DNA from 4 places in the Fictibacillus sp. EA-CB0309 genome. Region 4 is predicted to be linked to each of the others. Evidence: riboswitches for the same ligand, from Rfam matches in the RefSeq annotation. Region 4 holds a riboswitch; each other region holds the start of a gene.
The links. A riboswitch is a leader RNA that binds a small molecule or an ion and turns the genes downstream of it on or off. The one in region 4 is predicted to bind cyclic di-GMP.
Positions count from the first base shown of each region.

Region 1: linked by a shared signal. The riboswitch ahead of ACEWFH_RS03735 (anti-repressor SinI family protein) and the one ahead of abbA (antirepressor AbbA) in region 4 are both predicted to bind cyclic di-GMP.
Region 2: linked by a shared signal. The riboswitch ahead of ACEWFH_RS14770 (hypothetical protein) and the one ahead of abbA (antirepressor AbbA) in region 4 are both predicted to bind cyclic di-GMP.
Region 3: linked by a shared signal. The riboswitch ahead of ACEWFH_RS03355 (hypothetical protein) and the one ahead of abbA (antirepressor AbbA) in region 4 are both predicted to bind cyclic di-GMP.

Region 1 is NZ_CP169271.1:643,121-648,126, forward strand. Features, by position in the region: gene ACEWFH_RS03725 (STAS domain-containing protein) at 752-1,798, opposite strand; partial or broken gene ACEWFH_RS03730 (helix-turn-helix domain-containing protein) at 1,992-2,311, opposite strand; gene ACEWFH_RS03735 (anti-repressor SinI family protein) at 2,401-2,544, opposite strand; cyclic di-GMP riboswitch class I at 2,575-2,660, opposite strand; gene ACEWFH_RS03740 (NAD(P)H-dependent flavin oxidoreductase) at 2,869-3,843, shown strand; gene ACEWFH_RS03745 (hypothetical protein) at 4,125-4,496, shown strand; gene ACEWFH_RS03750 (DUF2628 domain-containing protein) at 4,545-5,006, opposite strand, start outside.
Region 2 is NZ_CP169271.1:2,652,836-2,657,841, reverse strand. Features, by position in the region: gene ACEWFH_RS14790 (STAS domain-containing protein) at 1-685, shown strand, start outside; gene ACEWFH_RS14785 (WYL domain-containing protein) at 781-990, shown strand; gene ACEWFH_RS14780 (YhjD family protein) at 1,007-1,366, shown strand; partial or broken gene ACEWFH_RS14775 (protein kinase family protein) at 1,464-2,113, shown strand; cyclic di-GMP riboswitch class I at 2,195-2,283, shown strand; gene ACEWFH_RS14770 (hypothetical protein) at 2,484-2,927, shown strand; gene ACEWFH_RS14765 (GGDEF domain-containing protein) at 2,876-3,427, shown strand; gene ACEWFH_RS14760 (GGDEF domain-containing protein) at 3,518-4,591, shown strand; partial or broken gene addB (helicase-exonuclease AddAB subunit AddB) at 4,734-5,006, shown strand, end outside.
Region 3 is NZ_CP169271.1:576,265-581,270, forward strand. Features, by position in the region: gene ACEWFH_RS03335 (SGNH/GDSL hydrolase family protein) at 1-236, shown strand, start outside; gene ACEWFH_RS03340 (GNAT family N-acetyltransferase) at 239-733, shown strand; gene ACEWFH_RS03345 (hypothetical protein) at 899-1,075, shown strand; gene ACEWFH_RS03350 (DUF5667 domain-containing protein) at 1,228-2,232, opposite strand; gene ACEWFH_RS03355 (hypothetical protein) at 2,202-2,426, opposite strand; cyclic di-GMP riboswitch class I at 2,509-2,596, opposite strand; gene ACEWFH_RS03360 (alpha-amylase family glycosyl hydrolase) at 2,827-5,006, shown strand, end outside.
Region 4 is NZ_CP169271.1:1,263,968-1,268,973, reverse strand. Features, by position in the region: partial or broken gene ACEWFH_RS07035 (ABC transporter permease) at 1-590, shown strand, start outside; gene ytkD (RNA deprotection pyrophosphohydrolase) at 599-1,078, opposite strand; gene ACEWFH_RS07025 (hypothetical protein) at 1,180-1,728, opposite strand; gene ACEWFH_RS07020 (hypothetical protein) at 2,150-2,311, opposite strand; gene ACEWFH_RS07015 (hypothetical protein) at 2,527-2,739, shown strand; gene abbA (antirepressor AbbA) at 2,860-3,048, opposite strand; cyclic di-GMP riboswitch class I at 3,372-3,455, opposite strand; gene ACEWFH_RS07005 (Fur-regulated basic protein FbpA) at 3,574-3,762, opposite strand; gene ACEWFH_RS07000 (hypothetical protein) at 3,880-4,044, opposite strand; partial or broken gene ACEWFH_RS06995 (DNA-3-methyladenine glycosylase) at 4,208-4,782, shown strand; gene ACEWFH_RS06990 (hypothetical protein) at 4,779-5,006, opposite strand, start outside.

The sequences.
Region 1 (5,006 bases), 620 kb from region 4:
ACAAAAAATAAAAATATTACTAATAGTATTTTTCAATGATTTATAATTTTGTAGTTGCCCATATATTTATCGGCTGAATTACAACACTTTTTACTAAAAACTTGGATATTTTTAATTTTTTTCTGTGCAATTGTTTTTAGATAAAAATATATCAAAGGAATTTTGGGGAACAAAAAGTAATTGAATTTCCACTTGAGTGAGCTATTACTGCACCCTTTTTCAAAAATATGTTTTCTTAACTTTAAGGCTTATTCTTAAATTAAAGATAGTAGCCCGACTTGGGCTACTATCTAAGGCTTTCATCCTAGAACAAGATTCTTGCCCAAGGATCGCAGCAGCAATGATGCTTCTTCTTTTTAACTTTCTTGCACTTCAAGACATGAGAGCTTGAAGAAGAAGAAGAGGATGAAGATGAAGAAGATTCACACTTGTGATCGTGCTTTTTCTCTTCTTTCTTCCACTTCTTTTCTTCCTTATGCTTGCAGTGGTCGAAGTTACCGCATTTGTAACACATTAAAAATTCACCTCGCAAATTGATACCGATTTCCATTTTGGCTTCGGTTTCTGTATATCATATGTACGTGAAGACAAGTTGCTTAGACGAATGTTGGGGTTTGAAAGAAATTGGGGTCTGGCCCCAAACAAATACAAAAACTTCAATTATGTTCTTTCCACAAATACACAGAGCTATCACCAAAAAAACCACAAAAAAAGCCACGCCGTAGCAATCACGGCGTGGCTTTACCTATATTTATGGGGTGTTGGGATATTGGATAAACATTCCTTCTTTTGCAAATGCAAAATGAATGGCGTGTTTCAGGTTTCTGAAATATGTACTTTCTCCAATGGAGTATTGATGTTTTGTTACTTCTATACTCAACTCTGGTGAGATACCCACTAACAACGTCTCCATACCGAACAATCGGGCAGAGGATACGAGCTTATTCAGCATATCCACCATCTCTGAATCTATCGATTTTATACCGGTTAAATCCAGAATCACAAATTTAGCACGATGCTGCGGTAGAGAAGTAAGAGTATGTTCAAGCATATCTTTGGAACGCAATTCATTATATTTACCGATCAGAGGAATTACCACAATGTTATCGGTTACTGGAATAATAGGCGAAGAAATCTCGCGGATTAGATCAGTTAACTCTCGTGTGCGATTTTCAACCATCGCCTCGAGTTTTACAATTTCATTTTGTTCTTCACGCTGAACGAGTTCGCGAATATTATCTTTTGGCGTAATAGTTGACTCTGTAATTCGCATTTTTAGAAAATCAGAGGGAAGATCATGCTCGATCACTTCGAACCACATGTTTGTATCTAACAGACCTGTAAATACACCAGCCCAATGTCCAGGTAAGAAGCGGCCCATCCGATTGCTGTTTTGCGCCTTCTTCACTTTTGTTTCCCAACCATTAGAGATGGTAATAACAGCTTCTTTCTTTTCCAGATCTACATCAATAAACGTTTTTCCCCAACCAGCATTTGCATATATGTTCGGTAGAGCTTCAATAGACTGTTCTATGTTACCGATTGAGTTTTTATAAAAATCGCTTACGACGAGTCCTGTACGATATCCAGCCGTTTCAAAAACAAGGTCAGCCGTTCCTTCTCCTGTAATCTCTTCAATTGAATCCAGAAATACCTTAAACGCTGAATCGGTCCAAAACATCATGACGTCTGCGCCTTCAAATTGAAAGATACCTTTTGCTGTGTCCCAATGAAAAGATGAACCATTAACATCAATACTTGTTTGAGATTCTAATAATTCATTCGGCGTATGATTCATAGACAAATCCTCCATAGGCTAAAAAATAATAGACACCCAATTCATTTACCCTATTTAAATAATCATGAAACATATATTTTTCGACAAAGGGGTCTGACCCCAAACAAAGACAAATCTCTCTTTTGTCCATCCTACGAAGACAACCGATTAAATACATTAATACACGTAAAAACCACCCGATCATCTCGGGTGGTTAGTTTTGCTTGTTTTTCCATTTATTAAATTCTAAGAACTCTTTAAACTGCTCTTTGCTTACACCAGATCCCATGGCTTCTTTTACAAGATCCGCCCATTCTTGGTCTAAGTTTTTAGTGTCAACTTCAGGTTTTATCAAGTGGTCAACTGAAATATTCAAAACATCTGCAATCTTTTCCAGGAGCTGAATAGAAGGATTTTGTTGAATATTTCGTTCAAGTGCACTTATATATGATTTTGCTACCCCGCTTTATCAGCTAAAGCTGTAATGGAGAGCCCTTTTTCAGTGCGGTATTTTTTTACGCGTTCACCAATCATCATTTGCAATCCCCATTTAAGTAGTAATTTGCCTTTATTATATCTTTCTACATTAGGGAAGTAAATAAATTCTGTGACCTGTTTACTACTTAATTTCCTTGTAACTGATATTCATCCAAAGCTAATTGGGGATTCTTTAAAAAACTCATAATTTCTTCTTTAGTGAAACCCTGATCTCTCGCTTCTTTCATTAATTCAATCCACTCGTGATCTAACGCTAAAGTATTCTCCACTAAAAAATCCCTCCAGAAAGTATGTATTGTCCAGGTAACCCGGCGATCATAGCTAAATAGCTTTAGATCCGTGGCTTTGCGCCCATTTCTTTCGAATATGTTTGCCCTTGACTGAAGGATCATTAGGTATAAGTCCCTAACACTAATTGATTATATACAAGCCAATAAGAAAATGTTGTCAGAAAATGACTGTAATAAAAATGTAATATTAGAAAAGCATTTCTACCCCTACAAAAATGTTTTAGAGGATTGGAAAGGGATATGTGGAAGTTTTACATATAAAAAAACTGCTAACAATAAATTTTTTTGAAAGGATGAAGAAGTTTGTCTAATAAATTACCACTAAGTTTGTCGAATCACCTATGTTTACCTGTGATCAACGCCCCAATGTTTTTAGTTTCAAGTCCTGATATGGTTATTGAAAGCTGTAAGAACGGAATTATAGGCACGTTTCCATTATTAAATGCACGTACCTCTGAGCTATTAGAAAACTGGATGAAGCATATTTCAGAAGAACTCCACAAATCACAAACAGAAAATCCAACTGCTAAAATAGCACCTTGGGGAGTAAACTTAATCGTTCACCGTACCAATAAACGATTTGAAGAAGACTTAGAGCTCATTAAAAAGTATGAGCCACCTGTCGTTATTACGTCATTAGGGAATCCGAGTGATGTAGCTAAAATTGTTCACGAATATGGTGGTCTTGTGTTTTCAGACGTAATCTCCCTAGATCACGCTCGAAAAGCAGCAAAAACAGGCATCGACGGGTTGATCTTAGTCTGTAGCGGTGCTGGAGGCCATGGTGGTACATTAAATCCGTTTGCATTCTTAAAAGCCGTAAAAGAATTCTGGGATGGTATAACGATTCTAGCAGGAGCCATTTCTACTGGTGAAGAGATACTTGCAGGGAAAATTCTTGGAGCGGATCTCGTATATATGGGCACCCGTTTTATTGCGACACAAGAATCATCCGCCAGTGAAGAGTACCGTCAGATGTTAATTGACTCAACAATTGAGGATCTTGTTTATACAGACGCGATAAGCGGAATAAAAGGTAATTACCTGCTCCCATCATTACAAAAAGCAGGATTTGATATAGAAAACTTGATGAAAAAGGATTCTGTAGACCTTTCATTCTCAGAGTCTAAAGCAAAAGCATGGAAAGATATCTGGTCGGCTGGACAGGGAGTAGGAAGCGTTAAGAAAATTTCTACAATAAAAGAAGTTGTTGATGAACTAAAAGCTGAATATCAAAAAGCATTAACTACAAAAGAAGCGATTAGCACAATTAAGTAAAGGTTCTTTACAACTGAATCCCCCAAATCCACTGTTTATAAACGTGGATTTGGGGGATTTTTATATTGTATTTCTGAGGTGAACAAAATTAATGAATTTGTATTTGTATGGGGTCAGACCCCTTGTGAAGAAACTAGCAAATCACAAAAGCAAAGGAAAAAGAGGAGTACACACAAACAGGGCGAAAGTATAAGTAATATCTTTATGTAAATAAAACATGTAAACTAGACGAAATATCAATAGAAACAATAAATAATTAAATACTAAACGGAGGTGTTACCATGAATTTATTCTCATCCATTACCGAAGAAAGTTTTGACTACTTAATACGTGATTATGGATTTTCTGAACCGGTCGATACAGATGGGAGTTGGAAGACAACCTTCTTATATGCCAATGACCAACTTGAAATTGAAATAGAACTGAATTATCGGGATATGGATACGTTTGTATTCATGAGAAGGTTAGAACGTAAGGCAGAAGAGTGCTCAGATCGCATGCAGTTAGAAGAAATTATTAATGTAGAGCCAGTAAAAAGTAACGGAGATCAAACAACGATTGAACAGTTTGAAGAGGGAATCATCAAAAAGGCTGCATTATTAAAAAGCAACCTGGATCAGATCATCAATAAAACAGAGATAATATTCTCTTAAGTAGTGAAAGAGATAACGCCAAAAACATGGGGTTATCTCTTTTTTTAGTTATGAAAAACTGGTCATAAGAGTAACAATTGCGATATACCCAATAAACATTAGGAATGCTAAAAACACACCCATACGGCTTGTTCCTCCACGTTTGCGAATTTCGTGCATTTTTTCTTTTTCTCCTAAAGACAGTTGATTAATCTCGTTTATTTGTTTTTGGGCATGTCTTTTATAAAGGAGATTGCCACCAACTCCTAATGAGCCTGATAATGCGAATCCTAATGATCTGTCGATCGTAGAGCCTTCTATACCGAGTAATAAAACGATAATATCAATTGCTAGAAAAGCTAAAATAATAAAAAGTATGGGCTTAAACATCTTTCTGTAGCCGAGCCATAAAAATGTGAGGAAAAAAGCAGCCCAGTTCCAGCTGTTGTCTTTTTGCCATTTTTTCAAGTAAAATTCCTTTTTCTTTTCCCCTACAAATTCTTCAAGCTCCTCACTTACCCCTACATTACT
Region 2 (5,006 bases), 1.4 Mb from region 4:
CACATATTTTGGAGAAGCACTATATGAAGATTACAAAGCCAGCGAAGAACGATTTATCAAGTGGGGAAGGAAGAATGGTGAACTTGCCGTTCAGTACGAAGTGCCTTTAGATACGGCTTTAAACAGTACGAGGTTTTATCGAATCGTGCTTTGGGAGTTTATTCGAAACGAAATTAACAATGAAAAGTTTGCAGTGGAGACTGTTTTAAAAGCAGCATCAATCATTGATCCGTTCTTAGATGAAACCGTGCATGCTTTTAGTGTAGCTTATGTAGAAAACAATAACCGAGTACTCGGATTGGCCCGAGAAGCCATTGAAGAACTCTCTGTTCCAGTTGTTAGATTGACGAGATCGGTCGCCGTTCTTCCTCTTGTTGGAACGATTGATACTCACCGATCTAAATTAATTATGGAAACATCACTTCAGAAATGTATGGAACTAGAGGTTGAGCACCTATTTATCGATCTTTCTGGAGTTCCAGTCATCGATACGATGGTGGCTCATAACTTATTCAAAGTGATTAATTCGCTTAAGCTCCTAGGTGTAAAGGTAACGTTAAGCGGTATGCGGCCTGAATTAGCCCAGACGGTCGTTTCCCTGGGAATCAGTTTTGAAGGATTTTCCATTGCGGGTAATTTGTATCAAGAACTAGAGGCGATGGGAATTGGTCTCCAAACCAAGTAGATATCAAGAATACCTATCTTATTTAGATAGGTATTTTTTTCTTGTATTAAAAGAACGTTTGTTCGCATATAATAAATAAAAAAGGAGGTTGCTTCATGACTAACATGTTAATGAGATGCATCCAAGAAAGAGCTGCGGTTGAGATGATTTATCTTTCGCGAAAAGGAGATATCTCTCATCGATTGGTAATTCCATACTCTTTCGATGGGGACATGATTAAAGGCTACTGTTCAGTTAGAAAAGAAATCCGGACTTTTCAATTAAGGAATATTCTATCTGTACAATTTCGTTTTTTGCCTTCTTAAGATTGGGGGAATAGTCGTGCAATATGGAAGCGAAGAAGAGCGTTCGCTCATTGAGAAATTTGTGATGTATCCGATTTTACTCTCAGTGTTTAATCGGGACCTCCAAATTATTAACGGCTCTCCATTTAAATTGAGACAGCCATACGTCGCATTAATTGAACAAATTATGAATCAAATTAGTAAAGATTTATATGATGTAAGAGTTGAACTGCGAAAAAGAAGAATAAAGGTGATGGATGGACGGCGTGAAGCAGATATTACTGAATATGAGATCTTCATTAGAGGCTATCGTGAAATAATGCGGTTCCCAAACGTTCATTTGAAAAACAAAGCAGAAACGCTTATGCTGTCATATCTTCACGTGGCAGCGGAATAAGTCAGGAAGGCATTCAGGTTTCCTTTTTAATGCCAACTGTATACAATGAATGCAGAAACATATGATGATAGTAAATCATTAGAAATTGAGGAACCGAATGGAACACTTTATTCAGCTTGCCAGACAATTGAACAGAGAGATCATGATTGAAAGCCAAAGTCCGTTTGATCCAGTATGTCCGGTAAATACACCGCATCCTTGGCAAATGCTAGGCTGCGGAAATTATGCGGCTGTTTTTTTCATCCTGAATATCCTGCTTATGTCGTGAAAATTTATGGCAGGGACGAACACGGTCTGCTGGATGAGAAGAAAGTATACGAACGATTAGGCGATCATCCCGGGTTTTCTGTTTGTTATTATACGGAAAGCAGGTTCTTGATTTTAAAACGAATCCAGGGTATTACGCTTTATGACTGTGTGCATAAAGGAATCAAAATACCTGAGCATGTGATCTATGACATTGATAATGCATTGAGATATGCAAGGGAAAAAGGATTACAGCCTAGTGATGTACACGGAAAGAATGTGATGATCTCGGGTAATAGAGGAATTATTGTGGATGTATCTGATTTTTATAAAAGGGAAGATTGCCGTAAGTGGGAAGACTTGCGTAAAGCATACTTTACTTTTTACAAAAAGACTCTCTACTATTTACCTGTAAAAATTCCTTATTTTGTTTTAAATTTTGTGCGCGTAGGGTATAGGTACTATAGAAAGTTAAAAATATCCAAAAATAAAGACGGTTAATAATAGGATAATATACCTATGTAAAACATTGGCACAAATTACCTATATAGGATATAATATCTATAAATCAATAGAAACCTTTGTTATTAAGGGCAAACCAGTTGAAAAGCTGGGACGCAAAGCTATGGGCCTAAAGTATGGTAAACATGCAATGGCAGCCGGTTGCCAAAGGGAAGCGGATTAATGTTTTGATAGCTAGGAATCGAGGAAGTGTGTTTCATAAGGGCTAGTATTTTATTTTAAATACTTGAGCATCTTAGGAACGAAACTGACAAAGAGATTCGACGCTTATCAAACATTATAAAAGCCATTCCCTTTTCGGGTAATGGCTTTTTGTATGTAATTTTTCAGGATTTGAGGGGTTGCAGAAATGGAAAACTTCCAACTAGACTTGCGCACACTCAAAAGAAACTTGTTTACAAGATTTATGAAGTCTATTCCAACCATGATACATACTCACAAAGAGCATCTCAGACAACATGATGACTTTCATACGTTTCTAAACGGTTTTGTTGAGCAATACGAAAAGATATTAGTGAAGTTTTTACGGGGAATTACTCATGCGGTTTTTCTTCCGGAAGAACGTTTTGAATTATTCTTGAAGCAAGCTGAGCAAAAAGCTTTTCGGTCTGGAATTCATTTTTTGAGACATCAGCGAATTCCGCATCAGTCTCTTGCTTGCTTTACTACCAGCATCAGTGAATCTGTGCTGCAGCAAGTAAAAAAGAAACGAAGAATGAATCGCTTTTTGTTCAACTTTTCATGCTGGACAGGTGGAACCGTATATCGCATCGATCCGTTACTGGATTCTTAAGTGGTTTTTCAGCAGAGCAATTTAAAGATTTAAAAGAAATTAGTATCCGTGATCCGTTGACCAACCTTTATAACCGTCGTTATTTCTATGACTGTTTAGAAAAAGAGCTGGAGAAAGCACACAAACTTAAACTGCCGCTAACACTTGTTATGTTTGATATTAATAATTTCAAACTAATAAATGATGAGTATGGTCATCATGCAGGAGATGAAATTCTTCAGCAAATCGCTGAGCTTTCTAAACGCTTAAAACTGTTTTCCGGATTCAGATTTGGAGGAGATGAATTTGTCTTTCTTCTGCCGGGAATTACAGAAGCGGAAGCATATATCCTTGTGGAAAAAATGGAGAGTCAATTGATGGGTTGGAACAAATCGATCTCACTCGCTTACGGTGCGATAGAACTTCTTTCCGATGCATGTGAAAACATTGATTATTACCTTCAGCTGGCTGATGAACGGATGTATACCAACAAACGAGAAGTCAAAACGTGTGAAACGTAAAGATGGAATGAGAAAAATTGATTTATGTAAAATACAGGAACCGTGTGCTATAATTTCCTAATATAGCATAGCGCGAAGGAAGATGACTACATGAGAGAATTGTTTGTAATAACTGAACACAGATCTGAAAACATATCTTCTTTATTGCGGTGGTTCTTTTTAGTTCTTTGCATCCCTATCTTTTACTATACTCCTATTTCAAATGTATTGAACTATGAAACAGATACGTTCCCAATCCTTTTGGCGATTGGAATACTATACATGACGTCAACGCAGATCGTATTACATAAGTGTCATGAAAAATCCGCGTACTACCGCTTTTTTACAAGGGGCGGCATCGTTTTTGACTATATTGCTTATGTTTGGCTGATGCAGCTATCTGGAGGAGCAGAGAGTCCGTTTGTTTCTGTCGGTTATTTGATTGTTATCCATGCGGCCCTCTATTGGAGATTAAAAGGTGCATTTTTGTTAGGATTAGCAAGTTTTAGTGCCATACTGTTCTTTTTTATAAGAGACGGTGGCTATCAAGATACTATGGTTTCCTTTGACTTTTTTATGAAGAGCTGTTTTTTATGGCTGATCGCATTATACGGAGGTATCATCGCATCTAAAGAAAGACAACACTATCTTGAGAAGAACATGTATCAGCTTCAATCTGAACAAGACTATTTAACTGGGTTGCTTAACCACAGAAAGTTCCAAGAAGATGTATTAGAAAAAACAAAACAAAATAAGCCCTTTACTCTTGTACTTTGTGACATTGACCGGTTCAAAAATTTTAACGATCAGCATGGACACTTAATTGGAGATGAAGTACTGAAACTCGTGGGATCAACATTCAAACGGTATATCTCTTTAAAAGACGGAGAAGCTTATCGGTATGGCGGAGAAGAATTTGCTTGGATTCTACATACAGCTAGCGAAACTGAAGTGAAAAGGATGATTGAATCCGTCAACAGTCATTTAAAGCGATTTCCATATACAATTGAAAACGAGCCGTTACCAATCACTTTGAGTTACGGAATAGCCATTTATTCATCTGGCGAAAAACCTGCTCAAATAATCCAAAGGGCGGACATGCTATTATATGAAGCGAAGTCAGCAGGAAGAAACACATTGAAACTTGATACGATCAAAATCGAGGAAAATCAGCTAATGATGTAGCGGTTTTCCTTTTTTTATATTAAGAGCTATCCTTTAAATACCAGCTGTATGTGCTCGTTTTTAAGTATACTTGCCTTTGCCGTCTTACTAGATTATGAGATAATAGAAACAGAATTTATGCGCGGAACAGGGGATGAACATAATGAGTTTGCAATATATCTTGGGACGATCCGGCAGCGGAAAGTCCCACTCTGTCTTTATGGAGATTCAAAGAAAACTTAAAGAAAATCCATCCGGAAATCCGATCATCTATCTCGTGCCAGATCAGATGACCTTTCAATCAGAATACAAGCTTGCATCGACTCCCGGATTATCAGGAATGATGCGTGCGCAAGTGTTTAGTTTTTCAAGACTAGCTTGGCGTGTTCTTGGTGAGACCGGGGGCATGACAAGAATGCATATTACCTCGACAGGC
Region 3 (5,006 bases), 690 kb from region 4:
AAGAAAACCCGCAATCTCAAGGAAATCAGATGCTCATTTCGTATGTAGAAGTGGTTCGAAAACTAGCAGTGGAATTTGATGCCGTGCTTGTTCCAACGCACGATGTCTTCATCAATCATCTTACAAAAAAGCCCGATGTTTCCGTAACAACAGACGGCGTACATATGAGGAAAAAAGGCAATGAACTACTAGCAAAATGCTGGCTAGAAGCAACAGAGTCACTCATCAACGAATAAAAATGAACCGAGGTTATGGATATGGCAAACTCGATACTCGCTTTTTTGAAGAAAAACATAGAGAAGTTCTGGACGCATTCTATCTGCCTGAAGATCAGGAGAAGTTTACGGCAATGCCAAGTGACGCTTTACAAAAGTGTGAAGAAGATCAGGAAAGGAATCCAGTTGTAATTGAAGCATTCGGCAAAACAGTCGGCTTTTTCGTTTTACATACGGGCGAGAACATTCGAGATTTTACCGCAAACCCAAATGCAATGGTGATTCGCGCGTTATCCATCAATCACCCTGAGCAAGGAAAAGGGTATGCGAAGGATGCGATGCTGCAGCTACCTAAGTTCGTCGCAGCGAACTTTCCTGAGGTGGACGAACTCATCCTAGCGGTGAACTTTAAGAATGAACCGGCTAAAAAGCTCTACGAAAAAGCAGGATTTGTAGATCGCGGTCAAGTCAAACAGGGTCCTGTGGGTCCTCAATATGTGCTCCATTATGATCTATAATTATTAAGCTAATATAAAGGTGATTTTAGAATTGTAAAGTGTTGGTTATGACTTGGTAAATTGCGTCTTTTCGGGTTTTTTTCATGATATATTCTGAACAGGGACAAAGAAATCCCATACTCATGCAAAAAATCAAAATGAATATCCGAAGGGAGCAATTTTGAAATGAGCAAAACGTTTATGGCTAAAATCGGAGCATCTCTTTTGGCAATTTTCTTGATCACTGCATGTAACAACGCGGAAGACACGAACACTGAGGAACAAACAAACACAGAAGAAACTGACACACAAGACGAAGAAACTTCTACAGATGAGGAATCAACGGAAGAGTCAGCTGAATAAGATAGAGTATGTGCCGGGCCTCTACCTACCAGAGAGGACCCGGTTTTTATTTTTTGGGTAACTGAGGTTGCTGTAATGGAATCTTGTGTTATTGAAACTCTAACGTGTGTTTACGTAAAAAAACCTGCCGAACATTTCGGCAGGGAGTATTATTATTCTTTATTTTTACCTTTATCCTCTTTATCCTTTTCTTTTTCACTTTCTTCACGGTCATTTTTACGGTCATCATTGCCTTTTTCTTCTTTATGATTATCTTTTTTTCCGCGATCTTCATTCTTAGCTTCTTCTTTTTTAGGTTGCTCTTTCTTTGGTTCTTCTTTCTTTGGCTGTTCCTTTAAAGGAGGAGTCTCTTTCTTCACATTATCTTTTTTAGGTTGTTCTTTCGCTGGCTTAGTCTGTTCTTTCTTCGGCTGTTCTTTTTTTGGTGCGGGAACAACAGGCGGCTGCTTAGTTTGCTTTTCTTTTACAGGTACGGCAGTTACTGAGGGATGGTCTTCAACAGCTTCTGTTGTGTCATCAGCCGGTCCATCCACTACAGGATCTGCCGCGACAGGCTCCTCAGCTTCTTGCTCTTCCGTTTCAGTTGAAGGATCTTCATCCTCAGTGGACTCATCCTCCTCTTGTTTCTGTTTCTTCTCAAGTTTTGCTATTTTCTTTTCAAGCTTTCCAAACGCTTTTGCAATATTTTTCGAAAGTGCTTCTTGCGCTTTTGGATTATCAATCTTTTCAAGAGCTGTCATTAACGCAACGATGTTTTGGAATAACTTTTTCTCAAGCTCAGTAGCAGTGTCTTCTTCCTCTGCAGCTTCTTCCTCACCGGTTGTTACGTCTTCTGTTCCTTCTTCATCAGAGTCCTCGGCTGGTACCTCTCCGGTAATTTCCTCAGCTGTATCTTCTTCAGAAGCTCCTTCCTCTATTTCAACAGCTTTTGCTTGCTGAGCAATCGCTTCTTCTAAAAGCTTTGTTGCGCCTTCAACATCCCCTTCTTGTAAAAGGACATTTGCCTCCTTAATACGTTCAGCAGCAAAATCAGCTAAAAGTCTTGCTTCTTTATAGTCATCTGTCGTTACAGCAAGCTGCATTTTCTCCATCATGATTTTTATAAAATAAAAGAAATTTCCAGGTACTAGTTCTGGTGCTTCTTCTTGCGTAGGCACTTCTCTGTCACCGAATCGTCTGATGCACTTTCATCTGTCGTTTCTGGTGGTGTCGTCTCAGTTACTTCCTCTGTCTGCGTGTCATCAGCGGGCTCCTCCACAGGTGTTCCAGCTCCCGTGTTTGCAAAAACGGACGGGCCAAACCCAGTTGTTGCAAGTCCTAACGCTAAAAATGAACTTAAAATCTTCTTCACTTTCATTCTCCCTTTCTTATTTAAAGAATTGGAAAACAATAAAAAGACACACTCATGCCGTTTGGCGGAGTGTGCTCCGAAAAACGGCAGCTGGCTGGCATTACACGATGTGTGTAGAAGCCCCTTTAGCTTTGCGTCGCTATGTTTCCATAGGTTTGCCTTTTTCCTTTTATGTTTCCGGTATTCGTAATGCATGCTTTATATCGGCTAGAAGAGTGAGTTATAAAGATTCTATTGGGAAATAAGAAAAAATACCTATTTATAAACAGTTTTATCAGCCGAATGACTTATTTTCCAATAAAAGAAAACATGACATAATAAAGGAAATGAAAGCGTTGTCTTAAACATATTTGTGCAAACGCTTTCACTAATTTGCACACCATTAAAAGGGGGAAATGAAGTGAGGAAAACGAAATCACGCTATGCGGTTTCATGGCTATTACTTTTTACAATGATTTTGCAAACGTTTGCATCTACATTGCTTATACAACCAGCTTCAACAAAAGCGCAAGAGCGCACAGTTACACTTGTTGGAGATCTTCAAAATGAACTAGGAGGAGCAGCTGACTGGAACCCAGCAGACACAGCCACGAAAATGGAACTTCAACCAAACGGAAAGTACAAGCTCACTGGAAAACTTCCTGCTGGTAACTATGAGTACAAAATTGCGATCAACGGCTCATGGGACGAGAACTATGGAGTCGACGGAAAACAGGGCGGCGACAACTACAAACTGACTGTCGACGCTGAAAAAGAATTCACGTTTGTGTACGATGACACGACGCACAAAGTTACGATTCCAGAACCACTTCCGGCCGAACAAACACCACGAATCGTTGGTGACATTCAGCCTGATATTGGTGCGGGTGGCGAGTGGGCGCCTGGAGAATCAACAGCCCTTTTACAAGACGAAGACGGTGACAACATCTACACGTTCACTGCACAAGTACCAAAAGGGAAGCATGCTTTTAAGATCGTGCTCGGTAACAACTGGGACGCAGCTGCATACCCAGCGAGCGACTTCAAACTGAACGTTATTAAAGACGCTGAAATCACGTTCTTTTACAACCACGACACAAAAGAAGTGTACACAAACTATGACGCTGGATTGCCGGATGGCAGCGTGAACGCGGGCAAGCTTTTCCATGACACTTGGAACGAAGCATTCCGTGCGCCGTTTGGAGCGATCAAAGCAGGACAAGACGTAACACTGCGCCTTCAAACGAAAAAAGGCGACCTGACTGGAGCAAAACTTTACCTTCGCAACTATAACTCTGGCTCTACGACTGTAAAAGATATGGAGAATGCGGGCTGGACAACTGTTAATGGTGAAGAGATCGAGCTTTGGGAAGCGACTGTAACTCCTGAGGAAAAAGGCGTTTACGGATACAAATTTACTGCGCGCGATGGAGATGCGGTAAAAGAGTACGGTGAAGATACAGGAGAAGGCGGAAAAGGAGCAGCATCTGATACGAACGCTGGACTTTTCCAAATGACCGTTTACGATCCGTCTTATAAAACACCTGACTGGATGAAAGAATCTGTCGTTTATCAGATTTTCCCGGACCGTTTTTATAACGGAAACAAGAAAAATGATACAGCCAAAACAACAGCACGTGGAACAGAACCGATCGAGCACCAAGATTGGAGTGAGCTGCCAGATAACCCGCGCCAAGCTGAAACAGAAGGGTACACAGGCGACGAAATCTGGTCGAACGATTTCTTTGGCGGTGACATTGCCGGCATTCAGAAGAAACTAGACTACATCGAGTCACTTGGCGTAAATACGCTTTACCTAAACCCGGTCGCACATGCTGCATCCAACCACAAATACGATGCGACTGACTACAAAGCGATGGACCCGATGTTTGGAACACCTGAAGAATTTAAAGCCTTCACAAAAGAATTGAAAAAACGCAAGATGCATTTGATTCTAGATGGCGTGTTCAACCATGTTGGAGACGACTCGATCTATTTTGACCGATACGGTAAATACGACACGGTCGGTGCTTACGAATATTGGGCAAGCATCTATGATCTGATGAGCACCCAAGGCTTAACAGAAGAAGAAGCGAAAAAACAAACGGAAGCGAAATTCACTGAAGAAGGCCAAAAGTTCAGCACATATGGCTTCCACAACTGGTTTAACATCGAGAACGAAAAAGTGAACGGTGTGTACAAATACCAAGCATGGTGGGGCTTTGACTCACTACCTGAGATCAAATCAATTCCAGGTGAAGCTGTGGACTATGATTCAGAACTAAACAACAAACCGTTCGCAGATTACATCATGTATGACGAAGATTCTGCGGCGAAATCCTGGCTTGACCGCGGTGCATCAGGCTGGCGTCTGGATGTTGCGAACGAAGTAGATACCGAGTTTTGGAGAGAGTTCCGAAATGAGTTAAAAGAAGGCAAGAAAGAAGATCCGCTTATCTTAGGTGAAATTTGGGATGATGCGTCTGAATACTTCCTTGGCGATCTTTATGACTCTGTTATGAACTACCGATTCCGCGGTGCGATGATCGATTACCTAAAGAACGGTAACGCGGAAGGCGCAGAAAATCAGCTGAACGCTGT
Region 4 (5,006 bases):
ATATTCACGTTATATTCACCCTCGGTGAAACCGTATTAGGATTTATCTTAGGAACTTTGTTAGGTACCATGCTCGCAGCTTTACTCTGGTGGTCACCATTTTTATCAAAAGTACTGGATCCCTATTTGGTTGTTTTGAACGCTATGCCGAAAGTAGCATTAGGACCAATATTAATTGTTGCAATCGGTCCAAACTTTGGATCAATTATCGCAATGGGAATTCTCATATCGATTATCATCACAACACTTGTTGTATACACGGCATTTCAAAATGTCGATGCTAATTATATTAAAGTGGTTCGATCTTTCGGCGGAAATAAAAAACAGTGCTTTAAGGAGGTTATCCTTCCAGCCTGTTTTCCGAATATCATATCTTCTTTAAAGGTAAATGTAGGGTTATCATGGGTAGGGGTAATCGTAGGCGAGTTTCTAGTCTCAAAACAAGGGTTAGGCTACATGATTATCTATGGTTTCCAAGTCTTTAATTTTACCCTTGTATTAATGAGTCTTCTGATTATTGCTGTAATGGCTACAGTTATGTATCAAGGAGTAGAATTATTAGAACGAAAACTTATAAAGCACCGCACATAATTAAGAAATCAGGCCAGGGAATGTTTGAGTGCGTATTTCATGCTCTCACTCAGAACCTGGTCTTTCATCATAAAACTAAACGATTTATTCGTAGATACATCTTCAGGCAACTCGCTCATTAAAACAGGTCCATTCGTTTCGAAATATCGGTTCTTCAGAAGAATTTTATCTACTGTCGCAACATATATATTCTTAATAATTTTTCCGCCTTTTCCATCCACGTAATATTGGCCGATATATCTAAGATCTGAAACTCTTCCACCGGTTTCTTCAAACACTTCACGAACCGCCGCTTCATCTGCGGTCTCACCAGGCTCTACTTTTCCACCCGGAAATTCAATACCCCGCCTCGGATGCTCTGTTAACAACCATTGATCTTTAAACTTACACAAACACCACACGTGTTTTGGAGTTTCCGAAAAGAGGTGGTCTGAGAACGACAATTGTACAGTGTTGTTATAAAAATCTTTGAACGTTATTATATCCATCACACTACTCCATCTCGACTGTTTCCTTTATTGTAAAGTTCACAACATTTAAAGTCCATTTGTTTTAATCGTGAAAAAACATGGGAAGGGATACCCCATGTTCAATCAACAGATGCAAATGTAATGATCCAATGTCCATCCAAATATTCATATCCTAATGTTATCTCATATGTACCATAGAGATCTGATGTATTCTTCTGATAGACTCGATAAGAAGTATCAGAGAGCTGTTTTATGTTAACAGGTTCATTTTCCTCAAGCCATGGTGGAAGCTCTGTGGGAATAATGTACAATGAACTTTCTCTCTCCTCAAATAAACCATCCGTATAATAAGCAGCTATGTCTTTTGACACAAAATTCATAAGGTAGGTCATATATTCTTCTTTTGTGGAATAATTTAAAACTCTATAGTTTTCATCTGTTTCCTGTTTTAGAGCTTCTATAAAAAGACTTGCTCTTTTCTTCGCAACATCCTCCGTAAAGGCTGGAATCTGTTGACTATTACTACTTTTATTGTTAGCCTCAGCCTTAACTGGTTGGTTGATTATTTCATCCGGAGCACCGGATTTCTCTTGTACGTTCTCTGTAATGTTAGGGACAAATAGAAATGATAGCATAACAGCAAAACAAAGGGCTAGAAAAGCTTTCACGATAATTCACCGCCTGACATTGTTTTCTTACTATAATCTATTCACTGTATTCGTATTTTTAAACCTTTTTTATAAAGGACATACAACACTGTTAGTCCTGAAAGTAGTTGATTTCCACTCCAGGCTGCTCGCTTTCCACGGGGCGTACGGTGAGCCGCTTTGTGCCATTAGGAGTCTCCACCTGCTCGCTCGTCCCGTAGGAGTCTCGCATCCTTACGCTCCAATCAACTTGCAAATGAAGAGAATAAAAAATTCAAAAGAAACAATCCTTTAGCATAAAGCATTTTGAAATCCTAAAGGCACACCTATATTTTATACTTCTAACAGGTTCTTCTTGATTTTTTGCTTTTCTTACCGATTTCATACAATCCAGTTGCTGCCAAGCCTGCAATTCCTCCAGACCACAACCTTAGTTCTGTATTCATACTAGTAAAAGGGAAGCTAGTAAACCGATAAATAACCCAACAAAAAAACTGCAAATCGGTATATATTTTTTCGGAATCGGGAAAGTACGTTTTAAGAGCTCCATCATCGCTGTCACTAAAGGAGCTAATAGTGATGAAAACATGAGTACTTGCTCCAACAGGACCACCCCCTATTTTCTTGCACGACCTTCCTTTTGTGTATCTTAAAGATTCAAGCTTCATAACTTATTTCCTGCCTGACTAAAAAATTACTTTTTGTCCTAAACAGAATGAAACAGCATGCATAAAATAAAGTGCCATGATATTTTTCGATTATTTTATTGAAATGAGTCCATACTAATTGGTAACGAAAGGCAAGACAGGAGTGAGTTTTATGGTAAAAGGCGACGATCTTTTTTTAATACGCTTGGAAGCAAATGAAATCTCTTGGTGGGAGTATGCAAGGAATGTCTCACCCGTATCTAGACCAAAACAATACTTAACGTACTGGTCGTTCTTAAAAAACAGAGGTAAACTTCCTAGAAGAGTTGTAAAAGAAGCAGAATGGCGTATGGAAGCTAGAAGAAAAGGCTTACTTGATACTTAAGATAAAAAAGCAAAAGACCTTTATAGAAGGGCCTTTTGCTTTATTTTTTGGACTGTTAAGCATATTTATTTGATAGAACGACATCCGCTGTCTCGGATTCTGTTTTATCTACTTGAATTGTTAATTATGTAATTTTTTTAACAAACTGTTTAATTTTCGTACTTTTGATTCGTATTCTGGCTTTAACTCATATTCCAGGTCTTTCAATTCTGAATCTACAACCTCATAAGCATATCCCTGACTAAGCAATGCCTCGACTAATAGTTCTTTATCCTCGTCGGTAAGGTTCAATTTTACTTTTCCATTCATTGATAAGCCCCTCTCCTGTATACAACCATTATATCGTGAGGCTTTCATGCGTATCCTTACTAAAAATTTGGAAATTTTATTATGGTCTAGCTAACTCGTAATGACAACCCAGGCAATTGCACCTAATATGATTAGGATATTTGTAAATATATCTAGGATTCGAGAATCTTTTTTCAGCATATTTCCAGTAAAAAATAATAATAGGCATATACAAAAAATGATAGCTAAATAAAAACCAATGGCAGACCATGAAACTAATAACAAGTGATTATCCATTGATATCCCCCTAATATCAGATTTCATAAATCGAAGGATAAGTTTCGTAAGGTAGCTGGCTGGCATATTTCTAGAATGAAGCCCCTATAGCTTTGCGTCCTCACTTTTCAGCGAGTTTGCCTTTATCAAACGATTTATGGCATTTCATCTCGTATTTTGTCGTAAAGACGAGACGTTTTTCCCACTCATAGGGATATTATACCAGAAATAAGCTGTTAAAGCTGGTTATTTTTTTACTATTTTAAAAAATCAGCTAATATGATTTTCTTGATCAATGTATTGAGCATTCTTCCATTCCAACTCTAGTTCACTTAGTGTAAACTCAGTTAAATGTCTGTGATCTTCGTATCCATAAAAACCTTTATGAATTAGATGCTGAATCAATCGCTGTTTACGTCCTTCCACGGCTCTGCGCAGCTGACCTTTATTATGATTCATTTAAATCTTCTCCTTTTTGTTAGCTGTTAATCATTTTAACCAAATAAAAGAAGATTCAAGCCATATAGACAAATAAAAAAGTTCCTCAAAAGAAAGGAACTTTAACGAGAACTGCGTTTAATGCAAGACAGATTTACTCCATTGTTCATAAACAGAATTAGGCGCATTCCAGCACAACCAGGAAACCATCGTTTTAATGCCTTGTTGACTTACTTCCCAATATTCCCAGCGTCTTTTGGAGAGATTCTCATAGATCCCTGTTTGATTTACCCAACCATCCACATTAAACGCCTCCTATTTATTTGCTTTATAAAAACTTCTTGTTACATGCCTTATTTCCTTTTTTTAACGTTTGTAAAACTTCGACAAAAGGAAACATAATACTACAAATCCTATTGTTATTGTACTTACATAAAGCAAAAGTCATACATATGAGGAGAATAAAATGGACTTATTTTGTTTACCTACACTTGATCTTTCAAAAAACTTTTAGGCATGGAACTTATCCATGAAAGTAAAGATGGTTTAGTATCAGGTTATATTGTTGAAACAGAGGCATATTTAGGGCCAGAAGACCGAGCAGCTCACTCATATGGAAATCGGAGAACACCGAGAACAGAAGTTATGTTTCATGAGGCAGGTACGATTTATACCTATTTTATTTATGGAATGCACATATGCTTTAATATCGTTTCAGGGCCATTTAATAAGCCTGAAGCGATATTAATAAGAGCGCTTCAGCCGGTAAAGGGGATGGAGATAATGAGGGAAAGAAGAGCAAAAATTAAAAGTGATCTTCAGCTAACAAACGGGCCTGGCAAGCTTTCTAAAAGTATGGCATTTACTTTATCTGATAATGGAAAAAAACTAAATGAAAGCAACATAAGAATTGAAGAAGGATTTGAAGTAAAAGAAGAACAAATAATCGCAGGTCCTCGAATTGGTATTCATTATGCAGAAGAAGCGATTCATTATCCCTATCGATTTTGGATAAAAAATAACCCTTACGTATCCCGTTAATACGCAGGGTTATTTTCTTTTTCTATCGATACTGCAGCATCTTCATCCTGCATGTAATCAACGTTTACCGATCTGTTCGTTTCTTGCATCCAAGCTAGGTGGTAGTAGGTCTGTTTCTTTATTGATACATATTTAGTTTGCATGATGAAAAGCCAAACAAGTACAAACAAAGTTGTTTTTAATACATTTTCAGCAGTGAGCTGGACAGCCTCAATGGGCAGGAC